Regions from separate parts of the Actinoplanes sp. NPDC049599 genome, predicted to be linked through region 1. Evidence: riboswitches for the same ligand, from Rfam matches in the RefSeq annotation. Region 1 holds a riboswitch; the other holds the start of a gene.
What was found. A riboswitch is a leader RNA that binds a small molecule or an ion and turns the genes downstream of it on or off. The one in region 1 is predicted to bind cyclic di-AMP.
Positions count from the first base shown of each region.

Region 1 (8,022 bases):
CCGCGGCCAGCAGGCCGGGCCGGTGGGCGACCACCAGCACCGCGCATCCCCGGTCCGCGGCCGCCCGCAGCCGTGCGATCACCAGCTTCTCGGCCGCCGCGTCGAGGTGCGCGGTCGGCTCGTCGAGCAGCAGCACCGCCGGCGCCCGCGCGGCCGTCCGCAGCAGCGCCGCCAGCGCGAGCCGTTGCCGCTGGCCGGCGGAGACCCCGGCGCCGTGCTCGCCCAGCGCCGTCGCCGGGTCGACCTCCTCGTCCAGTCCCACCGTGCGCAGCGCCTCCCGCACCGCGTCCGGCGCCAGCCCCGGGAACACGTCCGCGACCGTGCGGACGTGCGGCAGGGCCGGCCGCTGCGGCAGGTACAGCAGGCCGGGACCGGACAGCTCGACCCGGCCGGTGACCGCCGGCTGGAGCCCGGCCAGCACCCGCAGCGCCGTCGTCTTCCCGGCGCCGGACGGCCCGCGCAGCGCGACCAGTTCCCCCTCGCGGACGGCCAGGGCGTCGAGCGCGAGCGCGTCCACTGTGGAGCCCGGGTGCCGGACCCGCAGCCGGGTGGCGAGGACCGCGGGCCGTTCGCCGCCCGCGCCGAAGCGGCCGTCCCGATCGGCGGTCAGCACCGCCGCGGTCGGCACCAGCACCGGCGCCTCCGGGGCCAGGATCTCGTCGACGTCCGCGATGACGGCCGACGCGTCCGCGCTCGCGTGGTAACGGGCCGCCATCTCGCGCAGCGGCCGGTACACCTCGGGGGCGAGCAGGATGACCAGCAGCGCCGGCCCCAGCGCCAGGTTGCCGGCGGCCACCCGCAGCCCGGCCTCGACCGCGATCAGGCCCACCGACAGCGTCGCGACCAGGTCCAGCGCGGTCGAGGACAGGAACGCCACCCGCAGCACCCGCAGGGTCGCCCTCCGGTGCCGGTCGGTCATCTCCCGGACCACGGTGGTCTGCCGCTCGGCACGGCCGAAGACCCGCAGGGTCGCCAGCCCCCGCACCACGTCCAGGAAGTGGCCCGCCAGCCGGGCGTCCGCCTGCCAGGCCCGCTCGGCGCGTTCCCGGGTGGCCCAGCCGATCAGCGCGCCCAGCGCCGGGATCAGCGGCAGCGTCACCAGCGCGATCAGCGCCGACGCCGGGTCGGTGCCGGCCATCGCGACGATGACCAGCGGCGGCAGCGCCACGCCCAGCACCAGCGCGGGCAGGTAGCCGGAGAACCACGGCCGCAACGCGTCCAGCCCGCCGCCCAGCACCGCGGTGAGCCGGTTCCCGCCGAAGCCGGCCACCCACGCGGGCCCGTGCCGCAGGGCCGCGGCCAGCGCGGAGCGGCGCAGCTTGTCGGTGACCGCGGCGGCCGTGCGCTGGGCCACCACCTGCTCCGCCCAGGTCAGCGCGGCCCGCAGCACAAAGGTCCCGGCCAGCAGCGCGAGCGCGTCCCGGCCGGTGACGATCCGGGCCAGGGCGACGGCGAGGGCAACCGTCGCGAGCGCCTGGCCGGCGCCGAGCAGCGCCAGCACCCCGATTCCGGTACGCGCGACCCGCGCATGCCGCACCAACCGAGGATCGACCGGCCCCCGCCTCACCCCGCCACCCCCTCGCTGGGCACCCGTTCGCTCGCCACCCGGCGGCGGAACACCCAGTACGAGAAGGCCTGGTAGACCACGACCCCCGGCAGCACCACCACCCCGACCACGCTGATCAGCCGCAGCGCCGAGTCGGTAGCCGCCGCCCCCGTCATCGTCAGCGACCACGCCGGGTCCACAGTGCTCCGCAGCACCACCTCGCCGTGCGCCGTGAAGACCGCCACGACCGCGCCCGCGATGCTCAAAGCCGTACCGCCGAAGGCCAGTCCCTCCTGCCCGCTGCGGATCAGCATCGCGATGCCGAAGCTGAGCACCGCCGCCGCCAGCACCAGCCGGGAGTCCGCGCCGACCCCCGCGGCCACCAGCACCGCCGCGCCCCCGGTGGCCAGCGTGCCGCCCAGCCGGCGGGCCCGCAGGTGCACCGGCCCGGTCGTGCGCAGCGTCAGGAACGTCGCGCCGATCAGCAGCGCGGCGAACAGCGCCGCGCCCGCCCCCGCCAGAGCCGGCCAGCTGAGCAGCGGCGCGGTGCTGCGCCCCACCCCGGTGCCGGTCACCTGGCCGTCGGCGCCGAGCGCCAGGCCGTGGGTGAGCACGCCGAGCACCGCGCCCCAGAGCAGCACGATGCCGGCCGAGCTGGCGGCCAGGGCCGTGTCGCAGCGGCGGCGCCAGCGGGGGCCGTCGCCCTTGCCGCGGAACTCCAGGGCCACGCCGCGGGCGGCGAGCAGCAGCAACAGCGCCGCCATCGGCAGGTAGAGGCCGGACAGCAGGGCCGCGTACCAGTCGGGGAAGGCCGCGAAGGTCACGCCGATCGCCGCGACCAGCCAGACCTCGTTGCCGTCCCAGAACGGGCCGACGGTGCGGACCACCGCACCCCGCTCGTGGTCGTCGCGGCCGAGGACCGGGGCGAGCAGGCCGACGCCGAAGTCGAACCCCTCGAGGACGAAGAACAGCACCCAGCAGAGCACAACGAGGGTGAACCAAGCGGTGACCACGGTCGCTCCTCAGTAGACGGGGACGGGTTCGGTGGCCGGCTCGGCGCCGGTCTCCGCGGGGGCGAGCGGTTGCCGGGACAGGTGGCGGACCAGGCGCAGCCAGACGACGGCGAGGACGCCGTAGACGACCGTGAAGCCGAACAGGGAGAGGAGCACCTCGCCGCGGGTCAGGCCGGGGGAGACGCCGTCGGCCACCCGGGAGATGCCGAACGCGAGCCACGGCTGACGGGCCGTCTCGGTGAAGATCCAGCCGAAGGTGTTGGCCGCGGCGGGCAGGACCGGGATCAGCGGGAGCAGGCGCAGCAGCAGCGGGTGCGCCTGGCGGCCGCGGCGGGTGCGCATGAGGTAGTACCCCGCCACGGCCGCCGCGAGCAGGCCGATGCCGATCATCAGGCGGAACGTCCAGAACGCCACCGGGATCATCGGGATGTAGCTGCCCGGGCCGTACTGGGCGGCGTACTGGGCCTGGAGGTCGTCGATGCCCTGCACGGTCGCGTTCGGGTCGCCCTTGGCCAGCACCGAGAGCAGCCACGGGATCTCCAGGCTGAAGAACGGTTCGCCGCCGTCCGGCCCGCCGAGGGCGAAGACCGAGAAGGGCGCGCCGGTGGTGGTCGCGTACAGGGCCTCGGCGGCGGCCATCTTCATCGGCTGCACCTCGGTGATGACCTTGCCGAGGTGGTCGCCGGTCAGCGCGGTCAGGGCGCCGCCGGTCAGCGTCAGCCAGGCGCCGAGCCGGGCCAGCGTCCGGAACGCGGCCTCGCCGCCGGCCCGCAGCCGCCACACCCCGACCGCCAGCAGCAGCGACCCGCCGGCCATGACCGCGCCGGCCAGGGTGTGCGGGAACGCGGCCAGGTTGACCTTGTTGAGCAGCAGCGCGCCGAAGTCGTCGAGGTGCGCCCGCCCGGTCACCGGGTCCAGCGAGTACGCGACCGGGTTCTGCATGAACGAGTTCGCGGCCAGGATGATGAACGCGGACAGCACGGTGCCGATGGCGACGATCACGATCGTGGCGGCGTGCAGCTTGCGCGGCAGCCGGTCCCAGCCGAAGTACCAGAGCGCCAGGAACGTGGCCTCCAGGAAGAACGCCAGCATGCCCTCGATCGCCAGCGTGGGCCCGAACACGTCGCCGTAGAACCGGGCGAAGTTGCTCCAGCCCATGCCGAACTGGAACTCCTGCACCAGCCCGGTCACCACGCCGACCGCGAAGGTGACGATCAGCAGCTTGCCGACCAGCTTGGTGAGCCGCAGGTAGCTCTCCTCGCCGGTGCGCAACCAGGCGAGCTGCAACCCGGCGGCGGTGCCGGCCAGGCTGATCGACAGCGGCACGAAGAAGTAGTGGTAGATCGTCACGACCGCGAACTGCAGCCGGGTCAGGTCGAGCACGTCCACGGATGGCCCCCTCTACGACGTCTCGTAGTAGAGACTACGTCCCGTAGTACGACGCTGTGCAGTAGAGTGGGTCACATGGCACTGGGGGACCTTGAACGCGAGGTCATGACGCAGTTGTGGAACGCCGGTGAGCCGCTGACCGTGCGTCAGGTGCACGAAGGGCTGAGCCGTGACCGGGAGCTGGCCTACACGACGGTGATGACGGTGCTGGACCGGCTGGCCAAGAAGGGTGTCGTGACCCAGCAGCGGGCCGACCGGGCCTACCGCTACGCCCCCGCGCAGACCCGCGAGGAGATGACGGCCGCGCTGATGCTCGACGCCCTCAGCGCCGCCCCCGACGGCGTCCGGGACGCGGCCCTGGCGCATTTCGTCGGCCGCCTCGACCCGTCGGCCCTGTCCGCCGCCATCGAGGCGGCACGGAAGGGCTCGAGCGAGCCGTGACCGCGCTGCTGCTGGGCGCGCTCGGGCTGACCCTGTCGCTGGTCGTGCCGGGCATCCTGGCCACCGCCCGCTGGCCCGGCCGGGCCCCCGCCGCCGCCGTCGCCCTCTGGCAGAGCGTCACCCTCACCGGGGTGCTCTGCGCGCTGGGCGTGGTGCTGGCCGCGCCCCAGGAGCTGGTCAGCGAGCTGGGCTCGGACCGGCCGGTGGGCGCGGCCGCGCTGCTCCTCGCGCTGGCCGTGGCCGCGGTGATCATCGTCCGGCTGCTGGTCTCGCTGGCCCGGGTCACCCTCCGCTCGCGGGCGCGCCGGGCCCGGCACCGGTTGCTGGTCGACCTGCTGGACAGCGTCGAGCAGCACGGTGAGCTGCCCGCCGAGGTGCCGGCCGGGCTGCGGGTGCTCGACGGGCCGCTGCCGTTCGCGTACTGCCTGCCGGGGCGTTCGCCGCGGGTGGTGCTCAGCGACGGCGCGCTGCGGGTGCTCGACACCGCGCAGGTGGCGGCGGTCATCGCGCACGAGCAGGCGCACCTGCGGCACCGGCACGACCTGGTGATGGAGTCGTTCACCGCCTTCTACCGGGCGGTGCCCTGGCCGCTGCGCAGCCGGGCGCCGCTGGACGCCGTCCACCTGCTGCTCGAGATGGTCGCCGACGACGCGGCCCGGCGGCGCTGCGGCGCGGCCCCGCTGCGGACGGCGCTCGCGCTGCTCGGCGACGCGGTCAGCCCGGACTCGCCGGCCGAGTTCGGCGGCGCGGCGGCCGAGCGCCGCCACCGGCTCGACCGGCTGGCGGCCGCCGAGCCGCGCGCGGTCACCCGCACGGTGAGCCTGCTCGCGATCGGCGGGGCCGTGGGCCTGCTGGTGTTACCCACCGTGATCCTGGTGGTGCCGTGGCTCGACCGGGCCCTGTCGGCGTGGCCGCTTTAAATCCCGCTTAATCACCGACCGTCACCTGTCGTTGCGCGCAATGTGTCCGGATACCGCCGGGTTCAAATCGCCGTTGATCGGGAGTACGGTGATGCCCGGTCCGGCAGTCCCCCCTCGTCCCGATCCGGGCGAACTGACGGACCACCGCCTCATCGTGCGAACGAACCGGGGACCCAGGTATCCGGGGTCAAGCCACAGCTCCATCGTGGCCGGGCGCGCTTCCCGTCCGCACCCGTCAGCTGACCCGGTCGGCGGCCGAGGGAAGAAAGGACACTGCACCTACGTGAAACGGATCGAGGCGCGACGAGCTGCGCTGCTGCGCGCCATCGCCTGCGCCGTCGCCGCGGTCGGGATTCTTCTCGCGCCCGGGGCGGCCCACGCGACACCGTCGCCGTCGAACATCGAAAAGCAGATCGACGAGCAGTGGAACAAGCTGGAACCGGTCATCGAGCAGTACAACAACGTGCACAACCAGCTGCTCAAGAACCAGGCCCAGCTCAAGAAGATCGACAAACGGCTCGCACCGCTGGAGCTGGAGGTCGACCTCGCCATGTCGCAAGTGGGCAACATGGCGGGACAGGCCTACATGCAGGGTTCGCCCAGCGCCATGAAGGCCATGGTCGTCAGCGGCTCGCCGACCGGGCTGACCGAGAAGCTCACGTTCCTCGATCAGATCAGCCGGCACCAGCGGGAGTCGGTCTCCGGCGCCGCCAAGCTGCGCGACCAGCTCGCCGGCGACAAACGTGATCTGGCCACCCTGACCGATGCCATCGCGACCCGGGACAAGGCGCTCGCAAAGCAGAAGAAGGACATCCAGAAGAAGGTCGACGAGCTGCAGAAGCTGCGGGTCCGGGCGTACGGGGCCGGCGGCGTCGCCGACGGCGCGTTCAAGACGGGCCCGTGCCCGGTCGACTACACCGACGACAAGGGCGGCCGGGCGGCGCAGAAGGCGTGCGACCTGATCGGCAAGCCCTACGTCTTCGGCGCCGAGGGGCCGGGCGGCTACGACTGCTCCGGACTGACCAAGGTGGCGTGGGCGGCGGTCGGTGTGCACCTGGAGCACTACACCGGCGACCAGATCAACACCGGCCGGTCGGTCAGCCGCAGCCAGCTGAAACCGGGTGACCTGGTGTTCTACGGAAGTCCGGTGCACCACGTGGGCCTCTATGTCGGTGGCAACACCATGGTGCACGCGCCGCACACGGGTGACCACGTACGCATGGCGTCGATCGACCGCAGCGGGGCCATCACCGGCATCCGCCGCCCGGGCTGACCGGACGCCGGCACGACGGGAGAGCCGCCACGACCGTGGCGGCTTTTCCGTTCCCGGTTCGCTAGCCTCGCCCGCATGGTCCACCGACTCGATCGTGCCGAGGCGCGCCGCATCGCCGTCCGCGCGCAGCTGCTGGACCTCCCGCGCCCGGCCGACCTGGCGACGGTCGTCGACCGGCTCACCTTCCTGCAGATCGACCCGACGGCCGCGGTGGCGCCCACCGCCGATCTGGTCGCCTGGAGCCGGCTCGGCCCGGCGTACCGCCCGGCCGACCTGACCCGGGCCCTGGAGCAGGACCGGACGCTGGTCGAGATCGACGCCATGATCCGGCCGGTCGCCGACCTCGGTCTGCACGTGGCGTCGGCGCAGCCCCGCCCGGTCCCCGAGCGGACCCGGGAGTGGCTGCGGGTCAACGAGCCGTTCCGCAAGGACGTGCTGGCCCGGCTGGCCGCCGCCGGGCCGCTGCTGTCGCGCGAGATCGCGGACACCAGCGTGGTCGCCTGGCCGTCGACCGGCTGGACCGACAACCGCAACGTCACCAAGATGCTGGAGCACCTGGTGCGGGCCGGCGAGGCGGCGATCGCCGGGCGGCGCGGCCGGCAGCGGCTCTGGGACCTGGCCGAGCGGGTCTACCCGGCCGCCGTCCCGGTGGTCCCGCCGGCGGAGGCGGACCGCCGGCGGCGCGAGCGGACGTTGCGGTCGCTGGGCATCGTGCGCGAGAACCTGGCCGGCCCGGTGGGGGAGCCGGCGGTCGTCGACGGCGTGCCGGGCACCTGGCGGGTCGACCCGGCCGCGATCGGCCGGCCGTTCACCGGCCGGACCGCGTTGCTGTCGCCGTTCGACCGGCTGGTGCACGACCGGGTACGGCTGCTGGACCTGTTCGCCTTCGAGTACGTCCTGGAGATGTACAAGCCGAAGGCCGCCCGCCGCTGGGGCTACTTCGCGCTGCCGATCCTGCACGGCGACCGGCTGATCGGGAAGCTGGACGCCACGGTGGACCGCCGGGCCGGCACCCTGGTCGTGCACGCCCTGCACGAGGACACCCCGGGCACCCCGGCGATGACCGAGGCGGTCCGCCACGAGATCAACGACCTGGCCCACTGGCTCGGCGTGGCGGTAGTGACCGGTGCCGGCGCTGCGAGACTGGGCTGATGTTCCCCGCCGACTTCACCCGTACGGTCACCGGCAACTGGGGCGCCGACGGGCAGCGCTGGCTGGCGCGCCTGCCGGGCCTGATCAACGCCGTCGCCCGGGACTGGGGGCTGACCGTCGGCGCGCCGTACCCGTTGAGCTTCAACTATGTCGCGCCCGCCCGGCGGGCCGGCGGCTCGCCGGCCGTGCTCAAGCTCGGCCTGCCCACCGCCGGTCACCTCGCGCGGGAGGCCGACACGCTCGGGTTCTTCGCGGGCCGGGGCGCGGTCGAGGTGCTGGACCGCGACG
Region 1 is NZ_JBITLX010000002.1:115,325-123,346, reverse strand. It holds gene cydC (thiol reductant ABC exporter subunit CydC) at 1-1,537, opposite strand, end outside; gene cydB (cytochrome d ubiquinol oxidase subunit II) at 1,564-2,559, opposite strand; gene ACIBQZ_RS03810 (cytochrome ubiquinol oxidase subunit I) at 2,569-3,948, opposite strand; gene ACIBQZ_RS03805 (BlaI/MecI/CopY family transcriptional regulator) at 4,024-4,389, shown strand; gene ACIBQZ_RS03800 (M56 family metallopeptidase) at 4,386-5,309, shown strand; cyclic di-AMP (ydaO/yuaA leader) riboswitch at 5,445-5,578, shown strand; gene ACIBQZ_RS03795 (NlpC/P60 family protein) at 5,593-6,582, shown strand; gene ACIBQZ_RS03790 (DNA glycosylase AlkZ-like family protein) at 6,658-7,734, shown strand; gene ACIBQZ_RS03785 (aminoglycoside phosphotransferase family protein) at 7,734-8,022, shown strand, end outside.

Region 2 (8,022 bases), on a different contig from region 1:
AGTGCGCTGGCCGGCTCGCTCGCAGCGCGCCCATGACGGCCGTGCTGAGGAGCTCCAGGTAGTCGTCGTCGATAGGCGTGCGCGAGACCGCCAGCCGCCAGTACAGCGGGCCGAGCATCAGGTCGACCGCGAGATCGGGGTTGGTGTCGGCGGGCAGCTCGCCGCGCTCCACCGCCTGACCCACGAGCTTCTCGCCGACGGCCTGCTGGTGGGTGCGCAGGGCGCGCTGGAGCGTCTCGGCGATCTTCGGGTTGCGCGCCGCCTCGGCCATCAGGTCCGGGATGATCTGCGACGCGATCCGGTGCTGCAACGCCTTGCTCACGATGAACATGAGCAGTTGCAGATCACCCGCGAAGCTTCCGGTGTCTGGCATAGGCACGCTACGCTCCGCCACAGCGGAGACGATCTCCAGGACCATCTCCAGCTTGTTGCTCCACCGGCGATAGATCGCGGTCTTGCCCACGCCGGCCCGGCGCGCCACCGCCTCGATCGACAGGCGGCCGTAGCCGACCTCGGCCAGCTCGTTCATGACCGCGTTTCGGATGGCCGCGGTGATGTCCCCGCGGAGCACCGCCGCTCCGGCGGGCGCACGTTTCGCTGTAACCACAGGAGCACTATACGCCAGGACGCAACGGTTGCGTTCCGGCGCTCGTTCGGCTACTTTCGGATTCAACGTCGATACGACGCCGTTCCATCGCGGCACACTGTTTAATGTGTTCCCGCGCAAGTCACCAAGGTCCCCGATCCCCAGCGGACCGACCAGATCGGAGCGCCACCCGATGCCCCAGACGGCGGTCGCCGGTTCCGACACCGGCCTGACGCTCAAGGAGCTGGCCCGCAGGCACGGCCTCAGCGCCGCGGGAAAACTCCCCAGCCTGCGGGAGTATTCCCGGCAACTCTGGGCCTACCGGCACTTCATCGCGTCGTACGCCAACGCCAAGGTCACGTCGTCGCTGGGCAAGACCCGGCTCGGCGTCTTCTGGCAGGTGCTCACGCCGCTGATCAATGCCGCGGTCTACTACGTGATCTTCGGCGTCGTCCTGGACACCCAGCGAGGGGTCGACAACTTCGTCCCCTATCTGTGCACGGGTGTCTTCATCTTCGGCTTCACCCAGTCCGTGGTGCAGGCCGGCATCCAGGCGATCAGCGGCAACATGGGCCTGATCCGGGCGCTGCACTTCCCCCGGGCCAGCCTGCCGCTGGCGATCACCACGGTCGAGATCCGCAACATGCTGGCCTCGATGGCGGTGCTGATCGTCATCGTGCTGGGCTTCGGCGAGCCGATCACCTGGGAGTGGCTGCTCATCGTGCCGATCTTCCTGCTGCAGAGCGTCTTCAACGCCGGCCTGGCGCTGGCGGCGGCCCGGCTGGGCAGCAAGGTCGCGGACTTCAAGCAGCTGGTGCCGTTCGTCATGCGGATGTGGCTCTACGGCTCGGCGGTGCTCTACCCGGTGACCCGCTTCTCCGACAACCTGAGCGGCTGGCAGCTCAATGTGGTCGAGGCCAACCCGATGCTCGTCTTCATCGACCTGATGCGGCACGCGCTGATGGAGGACGTCCCGCTGGCCGGCTCGGCCACGGTGCTGTGGCTCGAAGCGGTCGCGTGGACCCTGGTGGTCGGCATCGGGGGATATGTCTACTTCTGGCGCGGAGAGAAGGGGTACGGCCGTGGCTGACAACCTGACCGGCAGCGATCGGCCGGTGCCGACGGTCATCGTCGACGACGCCCACGTGGTCTACCGGGTGCAGCAGTCCGCCACGCCCGGCACCGGCAGCCCGCTGGCGAGCTTCAAGCGGATCGTGACCGGCACCAAGCCGGCCACGCTGCGCGAGGTGCACGCCATCAAAGGTGTGAGCTTCGTCGCACACAAGGGCGAGGCGATCGGCCTGATCGGCACCAACGGCTCGGGCAAGTCGACGCTGTTGCGCGCCATCGCCGGCCTGCTGCCGGTGGAGCGGGGCGCGATCTACGCGGCCGGCCAGCCGTCGCTGCTCGGCGTCAACGCGGCGCTGATGAACGACCTGCCCGGCGAGCGCAACGTGGTGCTCGGCTGTCTGGCCATGGGCATGTCACCGGCCGAGGTGAAGTCCCAGGTGAAGAACATCATCGACTTCTCCGGGATCAACGAGCGCGGCGACTTCAGCTCGCTGCCGATGCGGACGTACTCCTCCGGCATGGGCGCGCGACTGCGGTTCGCCATCGCGGCCGCCAAGAAGCACGACGTGCTGCTGATCGACGAGGCGCTGGCCACCGGCGACGCCAAGTTCCGCCGGCGCAGCGAGCAGCGGGTCCGCGACCTGCGCAAGGAGGCCGGCACGGTCTTCCTGGTGAGCCACAGCGAGCAGTCGATCCGGGACACCTGCGAGCGGGCCATCTGGCTGGAGTCCGGCGTGATCCGCGCCGACGGCACCACCGAGGACGTGCTGAAGGAGTACGAGGCCTACGTCAAGCGGTAGGCCCCGCACTCCCGGTGTCAGCGCATCGACAGGTGCACGTGGTTGGTGTGATCGCTCGACGGATCGCCGCCGGCCCCGGAGTACGACTTCCAGCCACTGCTGGGCAGCCAGATCCGGCGGAACCAGATGACATAGAGCACGCCGAGCCGGCTCGCGTTGTTGATGAAGTAGGTCGACAGCCGGTTGCCGTAGGTCCGGCTGGCACCGGTCGCGTCGCCGCCGAAGCCGTTCTTGTCGGCCGCGAAGTCGCAAGCCTTGCCCTTCGGGTGCTCACCGCTGTTCTGCTGACGGAAGCACGAGACGAAACGGGTGAAACCGTCCTTCTTCGCTTCCTTCATCGCGTGCAGCGTGCGCGGCGAGATGCAGCCCGACGTGGTCGGGTCGTTGAGGCTGCACGACTCGCTCGGCAGCGAGCCGTCCGAGTTGCGGGGCGCGGCCGCGGCCTGGGAGCTGCTGCCACCGCCGCTTGATTCGCCGCCGGACGACGAGGAGTCGCTCGACTCGCCGCTCGACCCGCTCGCGGCGTTGGCGGCCTTGAGGGCACCCTCCGCCTGATTCTTGCGCTTGGCCATGACGGTGAGCTGACGCTGCTGGTCCCGGACGGCGGCGTCGATCGCGACCTTCGCCTGCTCCTGCTGGACCTTGGCGTCCTTGAGATCGCGCACCGCGCGGTCCTGCTTGACGGCGATCGTCTCCAGGGTCCGCGCCCGGTCCAGCATGCTGCCGGTGGAGTCGGCGGTGATCAGCGCCGTCATCGGCCCGAGCCGGCCGGTGCGGTAGGACTGCTGGACGATCTCGTCCAGGGCCGCCTGCTTGGGACCGAGCTCGGTGTCGATCTCCTTGAGCTTGGCGGTGAGCTGCTGCTGGCGCTTCTTGGAGCGCTCCAGCGCCTCCTTGGCCTCGACGAAGCCCTTGGACGCCGCCTCGAGCTGCTGGATGAGGGATTTCGAGCCGCCCTCGCCGTCGTCGCCCGAGTCGCCCGGCGCGGCGAGCGGACGGGGAGCGGCGGAGGCGGAGGTCGGGGCGGCGAGGGCCAGCCCCGTGGTGGCGACGAGCGCCGCGAGCACGGTCGCTAATCGCCGGCGGGCAGGATTGAGCCTCACGAACATTCCTTCCGTCGGCCGCCGACCGAGTTAGCTGACGGGTTCGGGACGGAAGTGATCCCTACCGATCCGCGCGGCGCACGGATCGGATTCACCCCATTACTTCGGGTGGGTCCCCGGCTCGCCTTGCGGCGATTAGGCGGCGGTCTGCGCTGAGACCGTGACGAACACTACCCATCAATGCTAGGAATCGACAGTCGTCACACAGTGAGCAATCGACCGACCACTGCGGGTGAGGAATGCCGGAGAGAATGCAACGACTCACATTGATACGTCGTTACGGCCTATGAGCTGCGTTATTCCATCGAGTGGTAACGGAAAGTCGTTACCCGGTAACGGTTTTACCCCCGCGGCAGCACTGTCAGCGGGGCTGTTGTCAGGTAAGCTGGCCGCCGGTTACTGCCAGAAGGCGCTGCCCCCAAGGTGCCGGCAGCCCACCATCTAATCGTCGCGAGATGAGCCGGGGAACCACAGAAGTACCGGGGTGAATCCACGAGTCAGTGGTAGGGATCGCTTCCGTCCCGAACCCGTCAGCTAACCCGGCCGGTGGTCACGTGGAAGGATTCTGAATGACGGCAAGACCCCGCCGGTGGCTGATCCTCGCCCTGGCTCCGCTCGCCGCGGTCACGATGATGCTCTCCCCCGCATCCCCGGCGAACGCCGACCCCGACGACACCAAGAAGTCGTCAACCGCCGACGACGGCGACGACAATCCGCTGCTGAACGATGTGCTCGACTCCACCGGTCGGCGCTATCTGACGGCGAAGGCGGCGGTCAAGAAGTCCACCAAGACCCAGCTGGGCCTCGCCCTGCAGGTCAAGAACGCCGAGGCGAAGCGGGACCTGCTGCTGCCCGAGGTGGGCGCGGTCGCCGCGCAGCAGTACCGCACCGGCGGCATCTCCACGATGGGCTTCCTGCTCAACACCGACACCCCGGACGGCTTCCTGCGCAAGGCGGTCTCGCTCGAGGAGATCAACGCCCTCAACAACGGCAAGCTGCGCGAGCTCTACGCGGCCATCGACGAGGTGACTGCCACCAAGACCCGCCTCGACCAGGAGGTCCGGGCGCAGAAGCAGAACCTCGCGCTGATGGAGAAGCAGAAGGAGTCGGCCGAGAACGCGCTGGCCAAGGTCGGCGGCACCACCGTGACGGGCGGCTTCGTGCTCGCCAAGTCACCGGTGGCCGCACCGGCGCCACGCAACTCCGACGGGGAGTTCAGCCCGGAGTCGTGCAACGTCGACGACCCGACCACCGGCGGCTGCATCACCGGGCGCACGTTCCACATGTACAAGGAAGTGAAGAAGGCGAAGTTCAACCGATTCGTCGGTTGTCACCGCAACGGCGGGCCGTTCGAGCATCCCAAGGGACGCGCGTGTGACTGGTCACTGCAGAAGAGCGGCTTCGCACCCTGGCACAACCGGGACACCCGGGAGTACGGCAACAACCTGATGGCCTTCCTGGTGCGTAACGCCGACCGGCTCGGCATCCTCTACGTCATCTGGAACAAGCAGATCTGGTTCCCCGCCACCGGCTGGAAGTCGTACAGCGGTCCCAGCGACCACACGGACCACGTACACGTCTCGATGCTTTAGCGCGGCAGCGCGGAAAAGCCCCCGTCCTCCTCGCGGAGGACGGGGGCTTCGTCGTTTCCGGGTCAGACCCCGGTGGCCCGGCGGACCGGGGCCCGGCCGGCCGGCTGTCCGGGCGGCGGGCCGGTCGGCGCGGCCGGCGGGATCGCCAGCACCACCGGCTTCACCTGGGTGATGGTGACCTCCTTGCCGTGGTGCAGCAGGTCCAGGCGGGCCGAGCCGCCACCGTTGCGCAGCGAGTAGGTGACCTCCTCGGCCGTCACCTCCACCCGCAGGCGCAGGCCCCGCCAGAGCAGCGAGAACTCGAGCCCGTTGATCCGGCTCGGCAGCCGGGGCGCGAAGGAGAGCTGGCCGTTGAAGTCCCGCATGCCGCCCAGGCCCGCCACCAGGGCGATCCAGGAGCCGGCCAGCGACGCCACGTGCACGCCGTCGCGGGCGTTCTGGTGCAGGTCGTGCAGGTCCATCAGGGCGGCCTCGCCCAGGTAGTCGTGGGCCAGTTCGAGGAAGCCCACCTCGGCGGCCATGACGGCCTGGATGCAGGCCGACAGCGACGAGTCCCGCACGGTACGCGCGTCGTAGTACGCGAAGTTGCGGGCCTTCTCCTCCGGGGTGAAGGCGTCGCCGCGCACGTACATCGCCATGACCAGGTCGGCCTGCTTGACCACCTGCTTGCGGTACAGGTCGAAGTACGGGTAGTTCAGCAGCAGCGGGTACGCCTCCGGCGGGGTGTTGTCGAAGTCCCACTCCGCCAGCCGGGTGAAGCCCTCCGACTGCTGGTGCACGGCCAGCTCCCGGTCGTACGGGATGTGCACCGACGCCGCCGCGTCCCGCCAGGAGGCCGACTCCTCGTCGTCCACGCCCAGCTTGCGGGCCAGCTCCGGGTGCCGCTTGGCCGCGTCCGCCGCGGCGAGCATGTTCTGCTGCGCCATCAGGTTGGTGTAGACGTTGTCGTCGACCACGGCCGTGTACTCGTCCGGGCCGGTGACGCCGTCGATGTGGAAGCGGCCGTGCCGGTCGTGGTGCCCGAGCGAGCGCCACAGCCGGGCGGTCTCGACGAGCAGCTCCAGCCCGTAGTCGCGCTCGAACTCGAAGTCGCCGGTGGCCGAGACGTAGCGCCGTACGGCGTCGGCGATGTCGGCTCCGATGTGGAACCCGGCGGTGCCGGCCGGCCAGTACGCCGAGCACTCCTGCCCGCGGATGGTGCGCCACGGGAAGGCCGCGCCCTGCAGGCCGAGGGTCTGCGCGCGCTCCCGGGCGAGATCCAGTGTGGAGTGCCGCCAGCGCAGCACGTCCGCGGCCGCCGCCGGCTGCGTGTAGGTCAGCGCGGGCAGGACGAAGGTCTCGGCGTCCCAGAAGGTGTGACCGTCGTAACCCGGGCCGGTGAGCCCCTTGGAGCCGATCGGGCGCTGCTCGGCGCGGGCACCGGCCTGCAGCGTGTGGAAGAGGCCGAAGCGGACGGCCTGCTGGACCTCCGGGTCCCCCTCGACCTTGACGTCGGAGTGGTCCCAGAAGGCGTCCAGGTATTCGCGCTGCGCCTCGACCAGACCCTCCCAGCCGTCCAGCCGGGCGCTCGCCAGGGCGGCGCCCACCTGGTCGCGCACGGCGGGCAGCGACCGGTTGCTGGACCAGCCGTACGCGGCGATCTTCACGACCCGGAGCTTCTGGCCCGGCTCGAGCTTGCAGGCGACGGTGGTGCGCAGCCAGTCCGGGTGGCCCTCGGTGGTCACCGCGTGCTTGCCCGGCGTCTCCACCAGGTGCTCCATCGCCGCGGCCATCCGCAGGTCGCTGGCCTTGGTGCGGTGCACCAGCAGGCCGCCGGTGCGCTGCTCCAGCATCTCCTCGGCCTGCAGCGGGTGATCCAGCACCGCCGCGACCCGCGGGTCCTTGCTGGTCGGCGGGAGCTGCTCGTTGGCGACCAGCTCGGACTGCAGGATCAGCCGGGCCGAGGCGTCGAGCGGCTCGACCTCGTACAGGAAGGCGGCAATCGCACGATGAGTGAAAGACACCATCCGGACGGTGCGGACCCGGATCGCCTGGCCGGACGGCGACACCCACTCCACCACCCGCTCGAGCGTGCCCGCGCGCAGGTCCAGGGTGCGCTCGTGGGAGCGCAGCTCGCCGTATCGCACGTCGAACGGCTCGTCGTCGACGAGCAGGCGCATGAGCTTGGCGTTGGTGACGTTGACCATCGTCTGGCCCGACTCGGGGAACCCGTAGCCCGCCTCGGCGTACGGCAGCGGCCGCAGCTCGTAGAACGAGTTGAGGTAGGTGCCGGGCAGGCCGTGCGGCTCACCCTCGTCCAGGTTTCCCCGGAGGCCGATGTGGCCGTTGGCCAGGGCGAAGACCGACTCGGACTGAGCCAGCAGGTCCAGGTCCAGCCGGGTCTCCCTGATGTGCCAGGGATCGACGGGGTAGGCCCGTTCACGGATCACGGTGGTGCCTCTCGCAACTGAGAAGAAGTCTGTAAGGGGATTACTTAAGGAGTTCGGCGAGGTCCTGCACGACGATGTCGGCGCCGTGCTCGCGCAACGCGTCGGCCTGGCCGACCCGGTCCACACCGATCACGATGCCGAAGCCGCCGGCCTTGCCGGCGGCGACACCGGCTAGCGCGTCCTCGAACACAGCGCACTGCTCCGGCGCCACCCCGAGCAGCTTTGCTCCATGGAGAAAGGTATCCGGTGCGGGCTTGCCGGGCAGATTCTGCTCGCGGGCGGTGACCCCGTCGACGCGGACCTCGAGGAGGTCCGCGATGCCGGCCGCGCGCAGCACGTCGGCGCAGTTGGCGCTGGCCGAGACGACTGCCCGGCGCAAGCCTGCGGCCTTGACGGCGTGCAGGTAGTCGACCGAGCCGGGGTAGACCTGGACGGCGCCTT
Region 2 is NZ_JBITLX010000001.1:150,915-158,936, reverse strand. It holds gene ACIBQZ_RS00740 (TetR/AcrR family transcriptional regulator) at 1-607, opposite strand, end outside; gene ACIBQZ_RS00745 (putative bifunctional diguanylate cyclase/phosphodiesterase) at 1-36, shown strand, start outside; gene ACIBQZ_RS00735 (ABC transporter permease) at 780-1,676, shown strand; gene ACIBQZ_RS00730 (ABC transporter ATP-binding protein) at 1,633-2,457, shown strand; gene ACIBQZ_RS00725 (coiled-coil domain-containing protein) at 2,475-3,566, opposite strand; cyclic di-AMP (ydaO/yuaA leader) riboswitch at 3,564-3,712, opposite strand; cyclic di-AMP (ydaO/yuaA leader) riboswitch at 3,989-4,126, shown strand; gene ACIBQZ_RS00720 (coiled-coil domain-containing protein) at 4,130-5,152, shown strand; gene ACIBQZ_RS00715 (glycoside hydrolase family 65 protein) at 5,215-7,581, opposite strand; gene ACIBQZ_RS00710 (beta-phosphoglucomutase family hydrolase) at 7,622-8,022, opposite strand, start outside.
Region 2: it holds a riboswitch for cyclic di-AMP, as region 1 does, so the genes downstream of both, ACIBQZ_RS00720 (coiled-coil domain-containing protein) here and ACIBQZ_RS03795 (NlpC/P60 family protein) in region 1, are expected to answer to the same signal.